Regions from separate parts of the Oceanobacter antarcticus genome, predicted to be linked through region 2. Evidence: riboswitches for the same ligand, from Rfam matches in the RefSeq annotation. Region 2 holds a riboswitch; the other holds the start of a gene.
The links. Region 2 has a riboswitch for thiamine pyrophosphate ahead of thiC (phosphomethylpyrimidine synthase ThiC). Riboswitches for the same ligand answer to the same signal wherever they lie in the genome.
Positions count from the first base shown of each region.

Region 1 (10,508 bases), on a different contig from region 2:
TCCGCAATCATCCCTGGCAAGCTGGCTTGAACAGTTCGAGCTTGGCCCGCTGCTGTCTTTTCGTGGCATCGCCGGGGGGATTGAAAATACCAACTATTTTGTCACCACCACGGCCGGTGAGTTTGTGCTGACGCTGTTTGAGCACCATGCCGCCGATGAAGTCGAGCAGTTTGTGGCATTGGCCAACCATCTGGGTATGGCCAATCGGCGTCATCCCCAGTTGTCGTTACCGGTACCCGCGCCTGTCTCTAATCGTGACGGCCAATGGCTGTTTTGTCTGGAACATAAACCGGCCATTCTGTGTCCGCGCCTGGCTGGCGAACATGTTGAGCTTCCCACTGCCAGTCATACCTGTCAGGCCGCTGCCGCGCTGGCCCAATTGCATCTGGCCGCTGCCGATCTGAAGGTCCAACGCCCGAACGCTCGCGGCCTGGACTGGTGGATCACGATGGCGGGAACGCTGACAGCGGCGCTGGATGACAGCGATATGGCGCTGTTGCGCGATGAAATTGAGCAGCAACGTCTGATTCACAGTGACTGGCTGGCCTTGCCACACGGATGGATTCATGGCGACCTCTTCCACGACAATGTTCTGTTTGAGAATACCGCCGCTGGCCCGAAACTGGGGGCCATTCTGGATTTATATAACGCTTGTCAGGATGCATGGATTTTTGACCTCGCCATTGTCGCCAACGACTGGTGTTGCGATGTTGATGGCCACTGGGACGAAACCTTGTTGACGGCGTTACTGGATGGCTATCAATCGGTACGGCCATTCACTATGTCAGAGCAAAACCTCTGGCCAATGGCGTTACGTGCAGCAGCACTGAGGTTCTGGCTCAGCCGGATATTGACCCGGCAACTGCAAGCCGCGCAGCTGACGTCGGCAGACGGGCAGATGGCGATTTCCAAAGACCCGAATGAATACCGCAACAAGTTGTGTCACAGGCGACAGTCAGCGATAAGACAGATCACCCCAACTGGCGGGCAGCCCGATGCAACTCGCTGAGTTCCGCCAGCAGCCGGGTTCGATCCATCAACCCCTGTACGCCGTACCAGAGCACGCCAAAATAGTGCTCTTGCAGCAGCGCCTTTTGCCAGCCCCGATCCATCACATCAATACCAAACAGCGCGCACCATTGCCGTTGCTGGGCCGCATTCATATTGACTGACACGGCCAGCCCGGCGATATCCCAGTAACGATGGCCGATAGCGGCATATTCCCAGTCGATTAATAACCAGCGCTCTTGATGCAGCCGCCAGTTATGTGGATTCGGATCCATATGGCAGAGCGATCGTTCTGGCCCCGGTGCCTCTGCCAACCAATGCTGCAACGGTAGTTTCTGCTGGCTCCAGTCGCAGGGCCAGCGGGCTTCGATGCCTCGCCAGTAGTGATCGGCCTTGACCGCAACATGCAACTCGGGCAAGTCCGGCCCAAACGGCAATTGGTGCAGCTGTTTGAGTTGTTGCGCCAGCGCGATCATGGTGCCGGTGTCCAGACCGGCACTGATGCATTCCGCCAGTTCAGGCCCATTCGCCCGATCAATAATCCAGTAGCTGTCATCCGGGCTGCGATAACGCACTCGCGGTGCCAGTCCAGCCTGCGCGGCCCGTTGCTGAATGCGGAATTCGGCCTCTCGGCGAATATCCAGAGTCTCACTGTTGGTGGCACTGGCACGCACCACGTACTTGCCGGAATCCAGCGTCAGCGACCAACTGCGATTGGTCAGCCCGCCTTCGAGTGCGGCCATACGATGCGGCCCAGGCGGATGCTCACACAGACCCCAGCTTTGCCAGTCTGCCAGCATGCGCTGGCATTCTTGCCCTAACGGCTGTTGTGCCCGCCGCCGAAACAGCACGATCAGGCCTGCTGCCAGTCGGATGACTCAAGGCTATCGGCCTGCCGGGCACAGTGGGCACGGTAGTCGCGCTGCCAGAGAAACCAGCCAGCCACAGCCAGCACAACATAAATCGCCATCAATAGGGCGGTCAGATACAGCTCACGGTCGATGTACAAAAAGATAGCCACGGCATCAATCACGATCCAGTAGAGCCAGTTTTCCAGTACCTTGCGGGTTACCATCCAGGTGGTAATCACCGCGCCCCAGGTGGTAAAGGAATCCAGATACGGCATCACCGCAGTGGTATTTCCATGCAGCAAGGTGCCGCTGATCAGCGTCAGCAGTGCAATGGCCACCAGCGTCAACAGATGCTGTTTTAGCCCCCAGCGCTGTATTGGCAATTCTTGTTCACTCTTGTCAGCGGAACCATGACTGCCGTTGCCCTGTTGCCAGGCCCACCAGCCATACACGGCCATCACCAGGTAATAGACGTTTAATGCCGATTCCATCAGCAGGCTGACATCCCAGAACAACCAGCTGAAAATCGCGGTACTGCCAAAAGCGGCATACCAGCACCCATTACTCTGGCGCATGGCCAGCACCAGGTAGGCGACCCCCAGTACCACGGCGATCACTTCAGGGATACTTTGTGCAACAAACGCACTGACAACACTACTGAGTATTTCGTCCATCAGGACACCTCGCTATTGATACCGAATCGTCTTCAGCCGTGTGGCTTGAGCGCCGGATCCAGGTTCACGCCGGGAATCATTTTGTAGACAAAAATGGCTTTGCCATAGGTTGCGAACGAGTGTTTCATTTCGGTAGCGATGGTGTTCATGACCAGATCGTACTCACCAAATATCTGAGTGCTCATGGTGTTGCACACCACGGTCAGGCCAGCGGTGCCTTGCAGGCGCTCGATAAACATCTTGATGGCCGGGATGTAGTCATCGGCCAAGGGGTATGCGCTGATATCAACTGAGAGTTCCATAACCTGCTCCTGGAGTTAGGGTTAGCTTCAGACCAGTCACCAGTGGCCGGTCTGAACGGGGTTTGATCAAAAGTAGAATTTACCTTCCACGCCGATTAAACGCGGGTCACCGTACTGCACCCAGCGTTCGTTGGCGTAGCCATCACGGGGGTCGTTGCCGAAGTGGAAACCACGCACCTCCTGATCCACATCCGTCAGGTTGCGACCGTACAACGCCAGTTGATAGTTGCTGCCGTCGTAGGCCACGCGGGCATGCCACATAACGTAGGCTCTGGATTCTTCATAGTGGCTGTCGGAAAAGTAGAAGCTGTCCTTGGCTTCGTTTTCCAGTACCAGCGTCAGGCCGTTACCCACGGCATACGTCAGGCTGTTGGCAAAGCTGTAGGCCGGGGCCTGGGCTTGCTCACGACCGTTCATGCTGACGTTGCCAGCGGCGGTGTCGTACTGGTAGTCGATAAATTTGGTTTGCAGCCAGCCGCCACTGAACATCCAGTTCAGCTGTTCTGTCAGTGCCCATTCGGTTTCCAGTTCCAGCCCGTAGTTCTGACCCTCGGCGGCATTAGCCAGATAATCCTGAAAGGTAAAGCCTTGACCCGCGCCATTGGAAACGGCATAGGAGCTCTTGACCTGCTGGTTTTTGCGCTGAATAAAAAACGCCGCCACACGGGTTTGCAGGGCATCATTCAGCAAGCTGGATTTCAGCCCCGCTTCCAGCGCGTTGTTGAATTCGGTATCGAAGGTGCGGTTGTCTTCGCTGATGTCCGGGTCGGTATTCACCCCACCCGCCTTGTAGCCTCGTGCCAATGAGGCATAAGCCAGCTGGTTATCATTGAGCAGATACTCCAGTGCAATCTTGCCACCCCACAAGTCTTCCGTGCGGTCGTTGGCAATGGCGTTGCTGTCGTCGTAGTCCGTATGCCACTGTTCGCGGCGCAGGCCTGTGGTAATGGTCAGGTCATTGCTGGCCTGCACCGATAATTCACCGTAGACAGCCTTGGACTCTGTATGCAGGTCGCTATAGAAGGTGTCGGCATTCCAGGTATAGAAGCGTGTCATATCTTCTGCACGGGTCATGGAATACACACCGACTGCCCAGTCGGTGGAGTCTGCAAACAAACGACCGGCGGCGGTCGACGTCAACCGCACGTCCAGCTCGCGACGGCGATACTCACGCAAGTACTGGTCGGTCGAGCTATAGCCCCAGGCACCCTCCTGATTGGCCAGACAGGTGCCCGGCGTAACACAGGTTCCCGTGGAATCGTCGTATTCACCGTACGCCCAGTCTTCATCAAAGCCGTAGTCGGTTTTGCTGTTGCTGCCGGAAGCGTGTACCCGCAAGTCGAAGGCAGCAGATACTTCCGATGTCCAGGTCAGCGCGGCGGCGCGGGTGTTTTGTTTGTCCTGACCAGGATAGTTGGAATAGGTGGTGCGGGTGTTGTCGAGCGAGAAGCCGTCATAGCCATTGTCAACGTCGATATACAACCCGGTGAAGGCCAGCGTGTTACGCTCGTCCAGCTCCAGATTACCTTTCAGGCGCAGCAGTTGTTCATCAATATTATTGGTGTCGTCCCGGCCGGAATAGGCGTTGTGGATGTAGCCATCGGAGCGGTTCTGATGCGCAGACAAGCGCATGTTCAGGCCCGGCCCTACTTCGCCAGATACCACCACACCCAGAGCCTTGGTGTTGTAGTTTCCCATCTTGCCCGACACCATGCCTTCAAAGTCTGCGGTCGGATCATTACTTTCGATATTGATCATGCCCGCCAGCGCATTGGCACCAAAGCGGGTGCCTTGTGGGCCACGCAGCACTTCGACTTGCTGCACATCAAACAAACCCGCGCCACCGCCCAGTCCGGTCATATCGATGCCATCCACCCGCAACCCCACCGATGGGTTCACCGGATCGATAAACTGGGAGCGCTCACCAATACCGCGAATCTGGAAATAACGACCACGGGAAGCGCCGGAAGCGAAGTTGACGTTCGGAGCCAGCGCCAGCAGGCTTTCCAGATGATCGGCGGCACGCTGTTCGATGGCGGCCGCGCCAACCACGGTAGCGGCTTCGGCAATGGACTGCACATCGGACTGACGAAAATCAGCCGTCACGATCACTTCTTCGGTTGGCACCTGACTGACACTGTCGGCATGCGCTGGTATGGCAACTGCCATCGTCAACACGGCCAGAGATAACGGAGTTTTGCGGAATGACATCTGGGTCTGTCCTCTTAAATAATTCAAAAAGGAGACCCGGCTTGGTGTACAGGATAGTGCGTAGGTCGCTGATCAGATCAGCAACAAGAAGACTGTCGATATGCTGGTGAATAACCCGAGGCACTCGCCCATTCCTACGCCGGTACTAACCGGATCAGGTTCTAGGAGTTTATGCCGACTGGCAATTCTCAGGCTCTTGGAGCCACCCCCTGGGACTTGGCCATTATACGTATATTCAGTCGGATACCAATCGCGAGACCGGGTTTCATCCGCTTTCCCAACTCTTTTGCTTGAAATACGCCGTAATTGCCTCAATCTTGTGGTCATATAGCGAGTTCAATCTTTGCGCCCAACTCATTCCACAGGAGGAATATCATGTTGCGCATTATCCTGTTTCTGGCCACTAACCTGGCCGTGATTCTGGTTGCCAGTATCACCCTGTCGATTCTGGGAGTCGGCAGCTATGTTACCCAACAAGGGCTGGATTTCGGCAACCTGCTGGTGTTCTGTCTGGTCTTTGGTATGGCCGGTTCACTGGTGTCCTTGCTGATCTCCAAGTGGATGGCCAAACGCAGCATGAACGTTCAGGTGATCGACTCACCGCATAACTCTGGCGAGCAATGGCTGGTCAGCACAGTGCAGGAACTGGCAGAAAAAGCCGGTATCGGCATGCCGGAAGTCGGTATTTTTGCCTCTCATCAGCCCAATGCCTTTGCCACCGGCTGGAACCGTAACAATGCGCTGGTGGCGGTATCAACCGGTCTGCTGCAGCGGATGAGCAAGGACGAAGTCAAAGCCGTACTGGGCCACGAAATCGGCCACGTCGCCAACGGCGACATGGTCACGCTGGCGCTGATACAGGGGGTGGTCAACGCCTTTGTGATGTTCTTCGCCCGTATCATCGGCAACTTTGTCGACAAGGCCATTCTGAAAAACGAGAACGGCCCTGGTATCGGCTTTTTTATCGCTACCTTGGTGTCGGAAATTATCCTCGGCATTCTGGCTTCGTTTATCGTTGCCTGGTTCAGTCGTCGTCGTGAATATCGCGCCGATATCGCCGGTGCCGAGCTGGTCAGCCCGCTATCGATGATTAATGCGTTGGCGCGACTGCAAGAAAGTTATGACCAGCCGTCCGAACTGAATGGTGAACTGGTGGCGTTTGGTATTGGTGGCGAAGGCAAGTTATCGGCTCTGGCTGCCTCTCACCCTCCATTGGGTGATCGCATCCAGGCCCTGCGTCAGCGTTACGGTGTCTGATAGCCAGTAACAGCAGCCAAACAGCAGCCAAACAGCAACCATAAAAAAAACCGCCACTCTCGCGAGTTAGCGGTTTTTTTATACCGAACATCAGTCGACTGATCAGATATCAGCGATAGACTTCAGCGGATAGTTGGCAGGCAGTGGGCCAGTGGCGGCACCGGTATCGATCGCGGACTGTGCAACCGCGAGAGAGACAACACCCAGCAGACGAGTATCAACCGCCTTTGGAATAATGTACTCACGGCCAAAAGACAGCGATTCCAGACCGTAGGCATCCAGAACTTCCTGGGTAACCGGCTCTTTCGCCAGACCAGCCAACGCCTTGGCTGCAGCCAGTTTCATTTCTTCGTTGATACGCTTGGCACGGACGTCCAGAGCACCACGGAAAATGAACGGGAAGCCCAGTACGTTGTTTACCTGGTTCGGGTAGTCAGAACGACCGGTTGCCATGATGGCATCAGGACGTGCTTCCGCCACGATTTCCGGCATGATTTCTGGAGTTGGGTTAGCACAGGCAAAGATGATCGGGTTGGCCGCCATCGCCTTGATCTGTTCGCCAGTCACCATATTGGGACCAGACAGTCCCAGGAAAATATCAGCGCCGTCCAGTGCATCATCCACCGTACGCTTGTCAGTTTCGACAGCAAACATGGCCTTGTACTGGTTCAGGTCATCACGACCACTGTGAATCACACCTTTACGGTCACACATAAAGATGTTTTCAGGCTTCATGCCCGCCAGGATCATCAGTTTGGAGCACGAAATTGCAGCGGCACCGGCACCCAATACGCACATTTTGGCGTCTTCGATTTTCTTGCCGACAACTTCCAGTGCGTTCATGGCACCAGCAACCGTGACGATTGCTGTACCGTGCTGGTCATCGTGGAATACCGGAATATCACATTGCTCGATCAGGGTGCGTTCAATTTCGAAACACTCTGGTGCCTTGATGTCTTCCAGATTGATACCACCAAAGGTGATTGCAATGCGGCGTACAGTATCGATGAAGGCTTGTGGGCTCTCGCTTTCCACTTCCAGATCGATCGAATCAACACCGGCGAAACGCTTGAACAACAAGGATTTGCCTTCCATAACCGGCTTGGATGCCAACGGCCCCAGATTGCCCAGTCCCAGAATGGCGGTCCCGTCTGTAATCACGGCGACCAGGTTGCCCTTGGCGGTATATTTATAAGCGTTTTCTGGATCGGCAGCGATTTCTTTGACCGGCTCAGCCACACCAGGGCTATACGCCAGCGACAAATCGCGAGAAGTTGCGGCAGGCTTGGTCAGTTCGACACTGATCTTGCCGGGCTTGGGAAATTGATGATAATCCAGAGCTGCTTGCTTGAGATCTTCTGACATAGTGCTCATCCAGTCGTTTTTTGTATTGTAAATATCCCTGGGCTCGACGCGTAACGCTATTGCCTGACAAGACAACATCCGCGAAAGGGGCGTCTTTAATAGCAAAAAGCCTGAGGTTTTTCCACTATATCCTTGAAATAGGCTCAGCGGCTGCAGTTCTTTTGCGTTGATTTTATCTGTCCTGACATGCAGCAATTTCAGACCAATGCATTCAGACAAAAGTTGTAGGGATATTGACCGTCGGCAGCTGCAGAACCACCCGCAACCCCGGATAAACATTCTCAGCAATCACTTTGCCGCCGTGCAACTCCACGACCCGCCTGACCAACGCCAGTCCTAACCCATAGCCCATATCAGCAGCACCAGGACTGCGAGCGTGATCAACCTGGGTAAAAGGAGAAAAGATACGTTCCAGCATGTCGTCGGGAACACCCGGCCCTTGGTCCGTGACCGATATATCCACCCGCTGGTCAACCTCCATCACACGAATCGTCAAGCGCCCGGCGTCCGGAGAATAACGGATGGCGTTACGCAGCAGATTATCGACAGCCCGTTCGATCAGCACCCAGTCCCAACAGCACTGCTGTGGTGCCCCGGCATAGTCTCGACGCACGACAATGTATCGGGCTGCCAGCTCCAGCTCAGCATCCTGTAACCAGATATCCAGTTGTTGGCAGGGACTCCGTGTTTCCAGCTGTAATTGCCCGGAACTCAGTTGTGACAAACGAGCCAGATCGAGGATCTGACTGATCAGGTTCTCCACCTGGAAGGCAGCCCGTTCAATCCGGTTGTGTTCTGCGGCAACCACCCCCTGCTGATCTTTTTTACGGGCGATACCCAGCGCTATCTGCAGACGGGTCAGTGGTGAACGCAGCTCATGGGAGACGTCATGCAACAGTTGCCGATGGCTGTGCAACAAACCCTGGGTTGCACCGGCCATACTCGCAACCTCCGCCACCAGCACCCCGATTTCATCCTTGCGGCTGATATCGGCAGCAAGCGCGGTCACATCAAAGTTACCCTCAGCCATTTGCCGCACGACCCGCTGCAAGCGTCGCATTGGCAAGGTCAGGTTCCATACCAGTAAAAAACACAGCAGCGTCACTACCACCACAATGACCAGCGGTATGACCCAGCGGCGATTATCGTCCAGAAAATTTTCCCAGGCCTGGCGAGACACGCCAATATAAAGATAATCACCACTTTGTACCGGCCCAAGCATCAGCCAGCCATCGTTCTGGCCATACAGCGATACCCCGAGATCACCGGCGCGGTCGGCAAACTCTTCAAGGTCGTGGGGTAATTCATCCACCCGGTCGACGGGAACCGATACCAGATTCCAGCCCGGCTGCAGCTCACGCCAGAGCATCCGTCCCTCGGCGACAATTGGCGGTTGACGTTCCATCAAGCTCAACAGCAAACGGGAATCGGCCAGATCCGCCGTCCTCATAAAGTCATTATCGACCCAGTCACTGGTAGTCACCGCCAGCCCCATGGCGAGGAAAATGACCAGCCAGAACCAGACAAACACCTTGAAATACAGTGAGCGATACCAGCTTACCCGAGTGACAGCGGGGTATCTGGCCATGGCTCAGGATTTCACCAGCAAATAGCCACGACTGCGCACTGTCTTGATCCAGTCATTGCCGTCCTCACGGCGGCCGAGTTTTTTACGCAAGTTGCTGACGTGCATATCAATCGAACGGTCGTAAGCCATCAGCGAACGACCCAGTGCTGACATAGACAAAGTATCCTTACTCACCAGCTCGCCCGCGTGTTCCATCATGCATTGCAGCACACCAAATTCTGCACCAGTCAGCACCAGGTTTTCGCCATCCAGGCAGACGCCACGATCACTCGGTGTTAATACCAGAGTGCCGACCTGGATCGCGCCTTCTGCAGCCGTCGTGGTGCTGTCGCCCGTCATGTCGATACGACGGAACAGTGCCCTTATACGAGCCACCAGCTCATGGTGATGGTAGGGCTTGGCAATGTAGTCGTCTGCGCCATGCTCCAGACCCAGCACCCGATCAACACTTTCTCCCCGCGCCGTCAGCATAATCACTGGCACCTGCGACTCGGCACGAATACGGCGCAAGACCTCAAACCCATTAATTTTGGGCAGCATAACGTCCAGTAATATCAGGTCGTAGTGACCTTTCAACGCCTGCTCCAGACCACTTTCTCCATTATGCACGGGGGTTAGTTCAAATCCTTCCAGCGCCAGGTATTCCTGCAGTAGTTCGCCCAGCTCGGTATCGTCGTCGATCAGCAATATTGATTTCATTCGGTTCCTCCCGCTCTCAGTCTAGATAGTCCATGGATTGCGCTCTAACGGGTTTACGGTTTTTTGCAACAGGTGTTGGATCTTGACAGAGCCAACACCAAAACGCTCAATGATCCAGCAAGGTCGCCATCCAGCGGGTTTGTGGGCGGGTTTCCAGTGCAATCTTGACGACCATGGTCAGGGGAATCGACAACAGCATCCCGACAGGCCCCAGCACCCATCCCCAAAAAACCAACGACAGGAACACCACCAGGGTCGACAATCCCAGCGTCCGGCCCATCATGCGCGGCTCCAGTACATTACCAAACAGCGTATTCACCACCACGTAGGTAATGGCCGTCGCCAACGCCGAGCCAGGCCCCAGCTGAATCAAGGCAATCAGCACTGCCGGAACCGCCGCAATAATAGAGCCGATGTTGGGAATATAATTCAGCAAGAAGGCGACCAACGCCCATACCGGCGCATAATCGACACCGATCACCCACAGCACCAGACCAATACTGACGCCAGTGCCCAAGCTCATCAGAGTCTTGATTGCCAGGTAGCGCTGTAC
Region 1 covers NZ_JBBKTX010000008.1:97,608-108,115, forward strand. Annotated here, with positions in the region: gene WG929_RS08185 (homoserine kinase) at 1-1,009, shown strand, start outside; gene WG929_RS08190 (phosphotransferase) at 972-1,859, opposite strand; gene pnuC (nicotinamide riboside transporter PnuC) at 1,862-2,533, opposite strand; gene WG929_RS08200 (hypothetical protein) at 2,566-2,835, opposite strand; gene WG929_RS08205 (TonB-dependent receptor) at 2,902-5,046, opposite strand; TPP riboswitch at 5,161-5,266, opposite strand; gene htpX (protease HtpX) at 5,422-6,303, shown strand; gene WG929_RS08215 (malic enzyme-like NAD(P)-binding protein) at 6,406-7,668, opposite strand; gene WG929_RS08220 (sensor histidine kinase) at 7,880-9,256, opposite strand; gene WG929_RS08225 (response regulator) at 9,260-9,955, opposite strand; gene WG929_RS08230 (AI-2E family transporter) at 10,062-10,508, opposite strand, start outside.
Region 1: linked by a shared signal. The riboswitch ahead of WG929_RS08205 (TonB-dependent receptor) and the one ahead of thiC (phosphomethylpyrimidine synthase ThiC) in region 2 are both predicted to bind thiamine pyrophosphate.

Region 2 (10,508 bases):
GTTCACCGATTCCAGCGGGATAATGCTGGTGTTCTGGTACATGAAGGTGGCGCGCCCGGTAATAGGACGGTAGTTCTTGAAATGAAACAGGTAGGGGCGTTGTTCCCAGATGGTAAAGGTGCGGGTTTTTAATTGAAAAACCGGCTCTGCTTTCTGGCGAAACCATTGCTCGGGAATATCCGGAAACAAGCTGAACAGGTTCTTGTCTTTGGCCAGCTGGGGGCTGATGCCGCTGTGGCTTTCCATAAAGCCGTTCCAGAGGCGAATCTTGTACTGCTGATCCAGCACCACCAGACCCACATCGATGTTTTGCAGGATATCCATCAACCAATGAATATCGCCCATCTCAATATTGCCATTGCTCATAGTTAATCCAGCAGATAGTCGATTTTCTGATTAAGGCGTACGACTGAGTCTTCGGTGAACAGCAGCAGCAGATCGCAGTCGATATTGACGGCTTCCATGGTGTAGTGAATTTCAATTGCCAGCGTTCGACGCCAGTTCTGATGGCTGATCTTGAGAATGTCACTGACGTTGCAATGTTGCCCGAGGATCACCGGATGTCCCTGATTAAAGTGAATTTCGAGTTGCTCGCCAATGCCCTGAATACAGGCACCAATCAGGATCGAGCTGACATCCATCAACAACTCCAACTGGGCTTGATGATTCGGCTCACCTTGATAACGTGTCAGTCTGGCGAGGTCAGAAAAACTGGTGTCGTTAAACAGCAGCAGGGCTTCACCGGCGATGCCCGAGCCGATAAACCCCTGGCATACTGCAGAAATAGCGTCGTCGTCGCGGGCTCCTTCGATGGCCATGCGCAGGTCACTGATTTCTATCAGATTGACCTTGGGAATAGGAAGTACCACATAGGAATCCAGCAGCCGTGCCAAGCGATCGGCGGCCTGACCCATCGCGACGTTGGTCAGCTCCTGGTAACAGTCACGTTGATCGTCGGTCAGTGATACGAGTGTCAGAGGAATAGTCATATCAGGTCCGGGTCATAATGCCGTATTCGGTCAGTACGGCGGTGGCTTTGGCGGCGTCGATCGGTTTTTTGACAAAGGCCATGGCGCCGAGGGCCATGACGCGTTGCTGGGCATCAGGCTGAATGTCGCCGGATACCACAATCACCATCGCTGGCAGGTCTTCCTTGCGGATCGCCTCCAATACGCCATAGCCGTCGAGGTTTGGCATGGTCAGATCAAGAAAGACTACCTCACCCTTGCCTTCGCGGATGGCTTTCAGTCCCTCGGCACCGTCACTGGCAAAGTGAACATCCACTTCCCAGTCGGAAGGAATCGCACGGGCCATTTGCTTGCGGGCAAAACTGGAGTCGTCACAGATCAGTATATGGGTGGCCATAGAGTCAGGTCGTCAGTTGGCGGAATGGAAATAATAGTTTTAAGTAATAGTCGCCATCTGGCCATTGAGCAAATCGGCATGCTGCACGGGACCCCGGTGGGACGTACGATGTTACGGCAGCAAATGGCAACCGGACGGCGCTTGCGCGAAAACACAGCTTGGGTATGATTCCAAAAAGTTAATTATAAAAAATCACGAGTGAATTATGGGCAACAATGAAACTCCCGAGCCAATTTCCGATCTCGAACGCTGTGAACGTGCGACACGTTTTATCTCGGTGCTGCGGCATTGCCAAGTATTGGGGATCTCGTTGGTCTCCGCAGATGCGGATGGCCTGGTGATGAAGTTGCCGTATGCGCCGGAGCTGATTGGCAACCCGGTCACGGGGGCCTTGCATGGCGGCAGTCTGACCACCCTGATGGATACCGCGTGCGGCACGGCGGTGGTAAACGCCTTACCCGGCTTTGAGTTGTGTCCCACGCTGGATTTACGGGTCGACTACATGCGCTCTGCCCGTAGCGGTCAGAATCTGTTGGCTTATGCCAGTATTCAGCGGGTGACGTCTACCGTCGTGTTTGCTGATTGCCGGGTAATGCAGGAAAACGACGGTGAATTAATTGCCAAATGTTGCGCTACTTTTATGCGTTTGACGCATCTGCAGCCCGCCAGTGCCTTGGCCAGTGGAGTTCGTGGAGGTAGCCTGTGACGGCCTTGTCTGTTTTACAGTTTGCCGATGTTGTCCAGCGTGCCCGGATACAGGGTGACTATCAGGCATTGATGTCCAGCATTCCTTATGCCGGTGTTATTGGTGCCGAAGTGAGTCTGCAAGAGGGGGAATTATTGTTCCGACTGCCGCAAAATCCGGACAATATCGGTAACCCGTTATTACCTGCGATCCATGGCGGCGTCATCGGTGGTTTTATGGAACTGGCGGCCTCGATTCAGGTGCTGGTTCGGTCAGAACCGATGGGATTACCCAAAATGATCGACTTCTCGCTGGATTATCTGCGCGCCGGACGTGATCAGGATACCTTTGTGGATTGCCAGATCTGGCGTCAGGGTGCCCGTGTCGCCAATGTCGCTATCACCGCTTGGCAGAATGACCGTCAACAGCCGATTGCCACTGCCCGTGCACATTTTCTGCTCAGTTCGTCTTTTGGCGATGAAGGCTTGTCGGCGCAATAAATAGCGTTTAATCTGCTTGGGTAAACATTCTGTCGGGGTGCCTCACTGGAGGCTGAGATCGCAATTGCGGATCCCGTTGAACCTGATCTGGTTAGTGCCAGCGTAGGGAACAGAAAAGTCACGTAATGCTGGCCTGCGGATATTCTTGTCCTCGTTGGTGCAAGGCAATCAGCCAATTACTGGCTGAGCGGTCGGACGCCAGATTACGTGATCGGCAATTTCCCGCCTCTTTTCTTTCTTGTACTGCTTGCCCGCCTGATCCTTTCCCTTTTCAAGAGAGGTATCAAGTATGGCTTCCGCCAATAATAATTCGACTGACATCGCATCCAGCACTGGGTCACCACTGACTCAGGCTCAGCTTGATCGTTTGAGTTACCCCGCATCCAGCAAGGTCTATATCACCGGTTCCCGCGCAGATATTAAGGTGGGGGTTCGTGAAATCGAACTGACGCCAACCCAGTTGACCAATGGTGAAACCGAGTATAATCCGCCGGTGCGGGTATACGACATGTCTGGCCCTTACAGCGACCCGGCGTTTACTCTCGATCTTACCCGTGGCCTGCCTGCGTTGCGTCAAGGCTGGATCGAAGAGCGTGCAGATAGCCAAGCACTGCACCAGCCCAGTTCCCATTTCAGCCAGACCCGCGAAGTTGATTTACGGTATGAACCATGGCGGATGAAGGTTGAACGCAAGCCACGTTGTGCCATGCCAGGAAAAAACATCACTCAGCTGCATTATGCCCGTATGGGCATTATTACTCCGGAAATGGAATATATCGCCATTCGTGAAAACCTGGGGCTGACTGAACCGTCGTTAGAAGAAGCGGTGCGGCAGCAACATCCGGGGCACAGTTGGGGAGCCAGTATTCCTGCTGCCATTACCCCGGAGTTTGTGCGTTCTGAAGTGGCCCGTGGTCGCGCCGTGATCCCGAATAATATCAATCATCCAGAAAGTGAACCGATGATTATCGGGCGCAATTTCCGCACCAAGGTAAATGCCAATATTGGCAACTCGGCCATCACCTCCTCGATTGCCGACGAAGTAGAAAAACTGGTCTGGGCAACCCACTGGGGAGCCGATACCATTATGGATTTGTCGACCGGGCAAAATATTCATGAAACCCGCGAGTGGATTTTACGCAACTCGCCGGTGCCGGTCGGAACGGTGCCGTTATATCAGGCGTTAGAGAAGTGTGGCGGCGTGGCTGAAGACCTGACCTGGGAGTTGTTCCGCGACACGTTGATCGAACAAGCCGAGCAGGGCGTGGACTATTTCACCATTCATGCCGGGGTGCGACTGGCGCATATTCCGCTGACCGCCAAACGGGTGACGGGGATCGTCAGCCGGGGCGGCTCCATTATGGCGAAATGGTGCCTGGCGCATCACCAGGAAAGTTTCCTCTACAGTCATTTCGAAGACATCTGCGAGATCATGAAAGCCTACGATGTCTGCTTTTCTCTGGGGGATGGTTTACGTCCCGGCTCAATCGCCGACGCCAACGATGCTGCCCAGTTTGCCGAATTACGGACTCTGGGTGAGTTGACTCAAATTGCCTGGAAGCACGACGTCCAGACTTTTATTGAAGGGCCGGGTCATGTGCCGATGCATATGATCAAAGAGAACATGGACGAGCAGTTGAAGCACTGTCAGGAAGCGCCGTTTTATACCCTGGGGCCACTGACCACCGATATTGCACCGGGTTACGACCATATAACCTCCGGTATTGGTGCCGCCATGATTGGCTGGTATGGCTGCGCCATGCTGTGTTACGTCACGCCAAAAGAGCATCTTGGCTTACCCAACAAGGAGGATGTCAAACAGGGAATGATGGCCTATCGCATTGCCGCCCATGCGGCAGATCTGGCCAAGGGTCATCCCGGTGCTCAGCTCCATGATAATGCAATGTCCAAAGCGCGGTTTGAATTTCGTTGGCAGGATCAGTTTAACCTGGCGCTGGATCCGGAAACTGCCCGCGCTTATCACGATGAGACAATGCCAAAAGAAGGCCATAAAGTGGCGCATTTTTGCTCCATGTGTGGCCCCAAATTCTGCTCCATGAAAATTTCCCAGGAAGTACGGGACGCCGCCGCAGCCGATGAGGCGCAGCAGGCGATGGTAGAAAAAGCCAGGGAGTTCCGTCAGCAAGGCAGCGAAATCTACCACCCGGCAAGCAAGGGGGAGGCGTTGGACAATGCATGATGGGGCCAAGGCAGGTTTGCTGGCGTCACTGACCTCCAGCGACGAGATATGTATTGCCGGTGCCGGGTTGATAGGGAGCCTGATTGGCTGGCGGCTGGCCCGTCAGGGCTATCGTGTTTGTCTGTTCGAGGCCGACGCTGCTGAGGTGTCGACAACGATGTCGCATACGACGGCGGTTCATTCTGCAGCGGCCTATACGGCGGCGGCGATGGTCGCACCGTTCAGCGAATTGCCGCTGTGCAGCCCGGCTGTCTTTCGTATGGGCAAGCAGTCGTTAGCATTGTGGCCAAAGCTGCTGCAGGATCTGGCGGCCGATACCGGGGCAAGGATAGACTTTCGTGCTGATGGCACGCTGATGGTCGCGCACCCAGCGGATAACGGGTTGCTGGACGAAATGGAACGGTGTTTTACGCGCCATAATATCGGCGTAAAACAGGGTATTGTCTGGCAAAATCGTCAGAAAATAGCCGCACTGGAGCCCTTGTTGGCGGAGCAATTTCAGCGTGGTATCTGGCTGAAGCCGGAAGGGCATCTGGAAAATCGGCGACTGCTGGTTTTGTTGCACCAGGCCATTATCGCTGTGGGTGGGCAAATTCGCGCTAACAGCCCGGTGAATTACGATGCCTCTGACCCTGTGTGTGGCTGGAGAGTTAACCAGCAACGCCACCCTGCGACCTTGTGGATTGACTGTTGTGGTGTCGGTGCCCGTCCCTGGCGTCCGCAGTTGCGTGGCGTCAGAGGCGAAGTGATCTGGATTGAAGCGCCGGACGTGGTTATTCAGCGGCCAGTGCGGTTGCTGCATCCCAAATATCACCTGTATCTGGTGCCTCGGGAGCAGGGCCGCTACATCCTTGGCGCCACCGAAATAGAAACACAAGATCGCTCACCGGTCAGCGTCCGTTCCGCACTGGAAATGCTCAGTGCCTTATATGCCTTGTCACCGGCGCTGGCGGAAGCGCGGGTTCTGGAACTGTCGACCAATCTGCGTCCGGCATTGAGTCACCATGAACCTGAAATTACCGCCACCGCAGGGAATCTGGCCATTAACGGCTTGTATCGCCATGGTTTTCTGTTGTCCCCGGCGTTGCTGGGCAGCTTGCAGCAAGAGCATCAATTACCGTTGGGTCTGGCGCTGCCATCGCCCTCTGACGCTGGGCATATGGCCTGGACGACAGCTCGCCCGGAGGTCTGCTGATGCAAGTGTGTCTGAACGGTGACTGGCTTGAGGTGGCGGTATCACGACTGGATGAGCTGTTGCAGCAGCAGGGATTTGGCCCTGCGACTGACGGCAATTTTGTGGTCGCGGTTGAACAGTGCTTGATCCAGCCAGCTCAATATCATGAGCTGGAACTGGCCGATGGCATGCGTATTGATGTGTTGGGCGCAATGACAGGAGGTTGAATCATGACAGCGCGAACAGAAGCAGAAGGACAAACAGTGGCATTGGCCGGGGAAAATATTGCCGGGCGATTGTGGTTGGGCAGTTCCCTGTATCCGTCTCCAGATGTAATGGCACAGGCGATCAGGTCTGCCAGTCCCGGTTTTGTGACCGTGGCTTTACGCCGCCAGACGGCACGCAATATTGAAGACAATGGCCACTGGGCGCTGCTGCAGGAGGCGGTAGCGACAACCAAAGCACGTTTGCTACCGAACACCGCCGGGTGTTTTTCCGCCAAGGAAGCCATTTTGATGGCCAATTTGGCCCGTGAGTTATTTGCGACCTCATGGATCAAGCTGGAAGTGATGGGCGATGACTACAGCCTCCAGCCGGATCCGTTTGAGTTGCTGGACGCGGCGCGGGAATTGGTGAGTCAGAGTTTTAAGGTTTTGCCCTATTGCACCGAGGATCTGGTGTTGTGTCAGCGTTTGCTGGACGCCGGTTGTGTCGGCGTCATGCCCTGGGGAGCACCGATTGGCAGTGGCTGTGGTTTGCAAAACCTGGAAGGTCTGAAACGCTTGCGCCAGCGCTTGCCACAAGCCTTCATGGTGATTGATGCCGGGCTGGGCAAACCCTCCCAGGCAATGCAGGCGATGGAACTGGGGTTTGATGCGGTGTTGCTGAATACCGCTGTCGCCAAGGCGGAGCAACCCGTCGCCATGGCCGCTGCCTTTGCTGCAGCGGTGCAGGGTGGGCGTATGGCCTATGACGCCGGTTTGATGGCAGAACGGCCACAGGCCAGCCCGTCAACACCGCCGGTTGGTCTGCCGTTTTGGCACCAGCCAGAGCCTGCCGTGCCGCACACTACGTTATCCAGGGAGGTAAACGAGTCATGAAAATGCTTTTTTCGGCGGGTGACTGCGATGCGCCAGCAGACCCCCTTGAACGTGTCAGACTCTGGTCACTCACTGCGTCCGATTGTTCGGCTGGCGCTGGTATGCAGGCGGATGTGGCGGTGGCGCAGGCCATGGGCGTGGATTGCGCCACACTGGTCATTGCGATGACCGCGCAAAGCAGTCTGGGAGTTCGGGCTATTGAGCCGATGACGCTGTCAATGCTGGATGCCCAATGGACAGCATTGCTGGATGATGGCTGGCCACAGGCGGTGCGGTTGGGCTGGATACCGCCCGATGTTGACCTGTTTCGCTGGCTGCTACAACGACTGAGGTTGTTGCAGCAACGGGCCATTCCGATAGTCTGGGATCCGGTGTTGGGGGCAACCGGGGGCGGGCTGGCGAGCTGGCATCGCCTGGCAGACTATGCGGCGTTGCTGGCGCTGGTCGATATTGTCACTCCCAATAGCACTGAACTGTTACGACTGACCGGCAGTGTTGATCATAGTCGGGAGGGGATTTTTGCTGCGGCTCAAACGGTGCTTGCAGCGGGTGCGAAAGCGGTATTGATAACAGGTATTGATGCTGCGCAACTGGATTTGAAAGACAGTGATGGTCAATGTTACCGTCAGGCTGATCCGCCGTTGGTCGACTGGTATATCTCACCGCGTGCGTCCTCGGTAGGGGGGAACGGTGACGAGGTAACGGATGATATGATCATGGATGATGTGATCGTGGATGAAACCGATCCTGAACAACAATTGGCCCCCTCGTTTATGCTGCTGCACTCACGGTTGCCCTGGTCTGCGCACGGTACGGGCTGCCATCTGGCGGCGGCGCTGGCTGTCGGGCTGGCTTCCGGATGGCGTCGATACGACAGCGTTGTGCTGGCGGTTGCCAATACCCTGGCCAGCCTTGCTACGGCCAGTCGTCGCGCCTCTGGCTATCACCAGTTATTCGCTACTGATGTCCGTCACCGTACGTTTAAGCAACAGGGAGTGCGGTTGTTACCGGTAGCCACGGCCAGCGCGTCGCCCGTAGTTTTTACCCGGTCTTTTCCGCCGTTGCCAAAACAGCTCGGTTTATATGGGCTGGTTGACAATCTTCCTCATTTGCGTCGCTTGCTCAAACTGGGCATTGACAGTCTGCAGTGGCGGGTGAAGGAGCCGGGGCCGGATTACCACGCCGATACCTGGGAAGCCATTCGTGTGTGTCGTCGTGCCGGAGTGATGTTATTTATCAATGACGACTGGCAACTGGCGCTGGAACTGGGTGCCGACGGGGTACACCTGGGCCAGGAAGATTTGCTTGAAGCCGATCTTGAGCGGTTGGCGGAGGCTGGTCTGATGCTGGGCATCAGTACTCACAGCGAGTGGGAGATACTGCATGCGTTGCACTATCAGCCGTCTTATATTGCGTTTGGCCCGGTATTCAAACCACTCTCCAAAATACTCAAATATCCGCCGCTGGGATGCACAACACTGGCTCGCTGGGTACAGCGCAGCGGCTCGGTGCCGTTAACCTGTATTGGAGGTATTACCCCCGAGACCATTCAGCAGGTTGCTGCCACGGGCATACGCTCGGCGGCGATCGTCACTGCGCTGGCCGATGATGCCGAGCTGGAGCAACGGCTGCAGCAACTTCGTTGCTGGTTTCCGCCTACTGTTCAGCGCTTTGGCCTTGAAATGCGTCGTACTGTCCCCACCTTGTAGCCATGACGTGTTGCGACTGCCAGAGATAATCGGTGGTCGCCGTTTTTTTGATACAGGTAACGAAGTGCACCAGGTTCGGGTGTACTGAGACAGGAGACAGACATGACCGTAGCCAGCAAAGAAACGCTTGGTTTTAAAACCGAAGTAAAACAACTGTTGCATTTGATGATTCACTCCTTGTATTCCAACAAGGAAATTTTTCTGCGTGAGCTGATTTCTAACGCCTCGGATGCGTGCGACAAATTGCGTTTTGAAGCGTTGCAAAACGATGCGCTGTTTGAAGGGCAGAGTGAGCTTGCTGTTCATATCAACTTTGATACCGATGCCCGCACCCTGACCATTGAAGACAATGGTATCGGTATGAATCGGGAAGACGTGATCAGCCACCTGGGTACGATTGCCAAATCCGGCACCGCTGAGTTTCTTGGCAAGCTGACCGGGGATCAAAAACAGGACTCCCAACTGATCGGTCAGTTTGGTGTGGGGTTCTACTCAGCCTTTATTGTCGCTGACAAGGTGGTGGTTGATACCCGTCGTGCGGGCGAGTCGGCTGAGCAAGGTATTCGCTGGGAATCCGCTGGTGAAGGTGAGTTTTCACTGGAAACCATCGACAAGCCCGAGCGTGGCACCCGTATTACCCTGCACCTGAAAGCGGATGAAGCCGAGTTTGCCGACAACTACCGTTTGCGTTCGCTGATCAAAAAATATTCTGATCATATTGCTGTCCCCGTGTTCTTGCCGCCAGAAATCAGCGCTGATGACGACGCCGATGAGACTGAAACCAGCAAGGCACCAGAAGCCGTCAACCAGGCCAAGGCGATGTGGACGCGCTCGCGCTCGGAACTGACTGACGAAGAATACCAGGAGTTCTACAAACACATTTCCCACGACTGGAATGAGCCGCTGACCTGGATGCATAACCGGGTGGAAGGCAAGCTGGATTACACCAGCCTGCTGTATATTCCGTCGAAGGCTCCGTTTGATATGTGGAATCGGGATACAGCCCGTGGTCTGAAGCTGTATGTGCAACGTGTCTTTATTATGGACGATGCCGAGCAGTTCCTGCCGCTGTACCTGCGCTTCGTTAAAGGTGTGCTGGATTCCAATGACCTGTCTCTCAACGTCTCGCGTGAAATCCTGCAGCAAGATAAACAGGTCGACAGCATGCGCTCGGCACTGGTCAAACGTATCCTGGATACTCTGACCAAACTGGCGAAAAACGACAGTGACAAATACCAGCAGTTTTGGGATGAATTTGGCGATGTGCTGAAAGAAGGCCCGGCTGAAGATTTTGCCAACAAGGAAAAGATTGCCGCGTTATTCCGTTTTGCCACCTCAACCAGTGGCAGCGAAGCCCAGACGGTTGGTTTGGCAGACTATGTTGCACGGATGCAGGAAGGCCAGAAAAAAGTTTATTACATCACGGCTGAATCCTACGCCGCTGGTATGGGTAGCCCGCACATCGAGTATTTCCGTAAAAAGGGTATCGAAGTCCTGTTGCTGACGGATCGGGTAGATGAATGGATGGTCGGCCATCTGAATGAATTTGATGGCAAATCCTTCCAGGACATCACCAAGGGTGAGCTGGATCTTGATGAGCTCGCCGATGAAGACGAAAAGAAACAGCAGGAAACGCTGCAGGAAAGCCACAAGAACCTGACCGAACGGCTGGAAAAGGTATTGCCTGAGGTTAAATCTGTGCGTGTAACCTCTCGTCTGACGGATTCACCGGCCTGTTTGGTGGTTGGCCAGTTTGATATGGGCGGTCACATGCG
Region 2 covers NZ_JBBKTX010000005.1:133,648-144,155, reverse strand. Annotated here, with positions in the region: gene WG929_RS05760 (GGDEF domain-containing protein) at 1-366, opposite strand, end outside; gene WG929_RS05755 (histidine kinase) at 369-989, opposite strand; gene WG929_RS05750 (response regulator) at 991-1,365, opposite strand; gene WG929_RS05745 (PaaI family thioesterase) at 1,571-2,071, shown strand; gene WG929_RS05740 (PaaI family thioesterase) at 2,068-2,550, shown strand; TPP riboswitch at 2,574-2,676, shown strand; gene thiC (phosphomethylpyrimidine synthase ThiC) at 2,840-4,750, shown strand; gene WG929_RS05730 (FAD-dependent oxidoreductase) at 4,743-5,945, shown strand; gene thiS (sulfur carrier protein ThiS) at 5,945-6,151, shown strand; gene WG929_RS05720 (thiazole synthase) at 6,155-7,024, shown strand; gene WG929_RS05715 (thiamine phosphate synthase) at 7,021-8,733, shown strand; gene htpG (molecular chaperone HtpG) at 8,836-10,508, shown strand, end outside.